DNA from 2 places in the Shewanella sp. SG41-3 genome. Region 1 is predicted to be linked to the other one. Evidence: riboswitches for the same ligand, from Rfam matches in the RefSeq annotation. Region 1 holds a riboswitch; the other holds the start of a gene.
The links. A riboswitch is a leader RNA that binds a small molecule or an ion and turns the genes downstream of it on or off. The one in region 1 is predicted to bind lysine.
Positions count from the first base shown of each region.

Region 2: it holds a riboswitch for lysine, as region 1 does, so the genes downstream of both, lysC (lysine-sensitive aspartokinase 3) here and H5164_RS02135 (Na+/H+ antiporter NhaC family protein) in region 1, are expected to answer to the same signal.

Region 1 is NZ_JACJFJ010000001.1:489,589-491,800, forward strand. Features, by position in the region: gene H5164_RS02130 (electron transfer flavoprotein subunit alpha/FixB family protein) at 1-221, shown strand, start outside; lysine riboswitch at 579-795, shown strand; gene H5164_RS02135 (Na+/H+ antiporter NhaC family protein) at 878-2,212, shown strand, end outside.
Region 2 is NZ_JACJFJ010000004.1:107,265-109,476, reverse strand. Features, by position in the region: gene H5164_RS08935 (DUF3293 domain-containing protein) at 1-266, shown strand, start outside; lysine riboswitch at 534-708, shown strand; gene lysC (lysine-sensitive aspartokinase 3) at 843-2,212, shown strand, end outside.

The DNA.
Region 1 (2,212 bases):
CTAACGATTTACAAGTGGGACAAACAGGTAAGATTGTTGCCCCTGATCTGTATATTGCTGTGGGCATTTCGGGTGCGATTCAACATCTTGCCGGAATGAAAGACTCTAAGGTGATTGTGGCAATTAACAAAGATCCTGAAGCGCCTATTTTCCAGGTGGCTGATTACGGTTTAGTCGCGGACTTATTTGAAGCCGTTCCTGCATTAAATAATCTGCTTTAATGGTATATTATTGACCCCAATTGAGTCATTAGCTTGTTTAACGTGTCGTTATACTAGTCAATCGTTCAGATTAAAAGGTTTCTACTTGGTAAAGTAGGAACCTTTTTTATTGATATTTTTATAATATGGATGTTTTTATGAGCAAAGGTGTCAGTCGGGTTATCCAGTTGCCGTTTTTGTATTCAGTGCGATAGTGTGCATTTGCATTAGAAACGTTAAACTAATGCTATTAAATTGTGGCTGTAGTTAATAATATTGTTATTTGTGCTGTAGTTTAGGACTTTTTTGCTGGTATAGAGCGTGTGGTTTATGATTGTATGTGCGCGCTGTTTGTAATGGGCTATTTATGATTACAAATACAAAAGTAGAGGTGCATTGCATAATAGTCAGGTTGAATTGGGTGATGCCAATAATTCAACCTAAAAGGATGCAATGCCGAAATAAGTGAGGTGATCGCCCTCATTTGTTGGGCCAGTTCTCGAAAGGGGCTGTACTGTCATAGTGTTTTTATCTACGTGATAAAAATAATGATATTCATATTAAATGGATATTTCTGTGGAGTGCTACTAGATAAGTTAACCCATATACTTTCTGTGTATGGCGAGTCTTATTTCTAGTTTTTCTCTATTCGTATCCAACGAAGAAATAATTAAATTATGATAATAAGTTATGCCGATTCGGCACTTTCTGTTTTGCCACCACTTTTGGCAATTACACTGGCTATTTTAACCCGTAAGGTATTGCTGTCTTTGGGGTTAGGTATTATTTTTGGTGCCTTATTGCTGACCGATTTTTCATTGGTTGGCAGCAGCGAATATATTTTAAGTACAGCGAGTCAGCTCGTTTGGAAAGATGCTGCACTGAATAGTTGGAACGTATATATCTTAGGTTTTTTGGTTGTGCTGGGCATGATAACCGCATTGATCACCGTTAGTGGTTCTGCTCGTGCTTTTGCTGATTGGGCCAAACTGCGCATTCGTAATAAGCGCGATGCTAAGTTAATGACCATTTTTTTAGGCTGTGTAGTCTTTATTGATGACTACTTCAATAGTTTAGTCGTAGGTTCTATTTCAAGGCCTATCACGGACAGATACCATATTTCACGCGCAAAACTTGCCTATATTTTAGATTCTACCGCGGCACCGATTTGCGTTATTTCTCCGGTATCGAGCTGGGGAGCCTATATTATTGCGCTTATTGGCGGCATTCTAACTGCACATGGTTTTGCTGACTCAGGTCATTTAAGTGTCTTTATACAGATGATCCCGATGAACTTTTATGCCGTGTTCTCATTATTATTACTAGTGTGTGTGGCGACGTTCAGTTTAAACATAGGACCGATGCGTCAGCATGAATTAAATGCACTTCGTGGTGAGTTGTATGATGAATCAAAAGGCCAACCACCGGGAGCGGTTACTGATTTACCTGAAGCTGATACCGGTAAAGTGATTGGTTTATTTTTACCGATTGCGATATTAGTATTTGCGACCCTTTATTTTATGGTCTCTAGTGGGGCAGAAGCATTAGCGGCTAAAGAGCAGATGTTTAGTGTACTAGGTGCATTTGAAAATACTGATGTGAGTTCATCATTGTTTTTTGGTTCTATCGTCGGTTTGATTGCGACAGTGTTGTTGGCATTTCAACAGAAAGTAGAGCTGTCTATGTTGCTCAAAGGCATGTCTGTTGGTGCTCGTTCAATGTTACCCGCTATTTATATTTTATTGTTCGCTTGGACGATATCAAGTGTCATTGGTCAGCTTGAAACCGGTAAGTTCATGGCCAGTTTAGCAACTGATAATATTCCGTTTGCGCTATTGCCTGCCATGTTATTTCTATTGGCTGGGATCACCGCATTTTCAACGGGAACGAGTTGGGGAACCTTCGGTATTATGTTGCCTATAGCGGCCGATATGGCGATGGGAAGTGATAGCTCCATGATGCTACCTATGCTAGCAGCTGTGCTTTCTGGTGCCGTATTTGGTGACCATTGC
Region 2 (2,212 bases), on a different contig from region 1:
ATAATCGTCCCTATCGCGCACTAGTCGGTGCGGCACCTGATTTGTCGCATATGGAAAAGAGCTGGGCTATTTTTATTGATAAAGAACAGGCTGTTGAGCTTGGTCGCGAGTTTAATCAATATGCCATTTATTATGTTAATAGAGGTTTAATATCCTTGATTGCATGTCTTGATACCATTAAACCGGAAGTGGCTATGGGGGCGTTCAATCACCGACTGCGTTTGGTGTATGAACTGCCAGAGTGCGGTCATATCCGTGATGAGTGATAAGTTATTCAAGCAATTAAACGGTTAAACAACACATTGCACTATAAAAAGATACAATACAGTGGCAATTGTCTCGACATTTTGCGTTAATGATGTTTTTTAGCTTGATATTGGCTTTTATTTCGTAATTTAGAACAATTATATAACCGCTATTGCTGTGCCTGAATTATCAAATATTCACGATTTTTAGCAGAACTGTGTTTTTTACTGTTTTTGCTGATTGACTTGATAGGGTATTTGTTGCTATTTTCAACTCCCTCCTTAGGGAGGAACAGAAGAGGAGCGTTAACTAGGTAGTAAGTGAGAGGATGCCAGTCCAATGACCACTTATGATGGAGATTAGCGCCGAGGTATCAGTTTGTTTGGCAAACATTGATATCGGTCGTTTAGGCTGAATCCTAACGATTGTCACCTATTTTTTTGGTGGAGAGCTTCTGGTGATGATTGCTGTTTCCCTTCTATAAGGGTGCGTTATCTTAGCACCAGGCTCTTCGAACGTAGTGTGTTCGGAGCGTATATCATGTTAGTAAATCACATCTTATTTTGTTGTCTTTCGCAAACTGCGGAGGCGTCTGTATGAACCTTGCCCCAGATAATGTTGCGCCTGAGAGTCATCGCTCAGAATTAGTGGTTGCCAAATTTGGTGGCACGTCAGTGGCTGACTATGCCTCTATGAGTCGTTGTGCCGATATCGTTTTGGCGAATCCTGCTACTCGTTTGGTGGTGGTGAGCGCCTCCAGTGGTGTGACTAACTTATTAGTTGAGTTAACCCAAGCGAATGTTAATGATGAACGTCGTTTGATATTGCTTAAGCAAATCGCCAAAATTCAATATGCGATCCTAGACGAATTAGGACGTCCTCAAGACGTGGCCGCCAGCATTGATAAAATTCTCAGCCGGATGTCGGTATTAAGTGAATCGCTAGAGCTGGATCGTAGCAAAGCGGTGATGGACGAATTACTGTCGACGGGCGAGCAATGTTCTTCGATTTTATTTTCAGCCGTTATCCGTGAAAAAGGCACCGCATCCGATCATTTTGATGTACGTCAAGTGTTACGTACCGACAGTCATTTTGGCCGTGCAGAACCACAAATTGAAGCTATAGCAACATTGTCAGGTGATTTTTTACAGCCGTTACTTGCACGTTATGTCATTGTCACTCAAGGTTTCATTGGCGCAGATGACAGTGGTAAAACCACGACATTAGGCCGTGGAGGCAGTGATTATTCTGCAGCTCTACTTGCTGAAGCCCTCTGTGCTACAGCGGTTGAAATTTGGACTGATGTTGCCGGAATTTATACCACTGACCCTCGACTTGCGCCTAATGCTCGCCCTATTGCAGAAATTAGTTTTAATGAAGCGGCTGAGATGGCCACCTTCGGCGCTAAAGTATTGCATCCTGCGACCATTTTACCGGCAGTTAGACAAAAAATTCAGGTGTTTGTAGGATCCAGTAAAGCACCTGAGATGGGGGGGACTTGGATCCGTCATCAAGTGGAAGATACCCCCGTTTTTAGAGCTGTTGCATTGCGCCGCGATCAAACTTTATTGAATCTTCATAGTTTACAAATGTTGCATGCTCAAGGCTTTTTAGCAGAAACGTTTGCAACCTTAGCAAGGCATAAAATATCGGTTGATTTAATCACCACTTCTGAAGTAAACGTATCGCTAACGCTGGATAAAACGGGTTCTGATTCTAGTGGGCAAGGATTATTAAGCGAATCGTTATTACAAGAACTATCGCAGCATTGTCGTGTCAGAGTTGAAGAAAATTTAGCCTTAATCGCCATTATTGGTAATCGTATCGCCTCGACGGCGGGTATTTGTAGCCGGGTGTTTAAAGTGCTTGAAAACCATAATGTACGGATGATTTGTCAAGGTGCTAGCCCACATAATTTATGTGTGTTGGTGGCTGAATCTGAGGCGGCGCAAGTGGTTAATGCCTT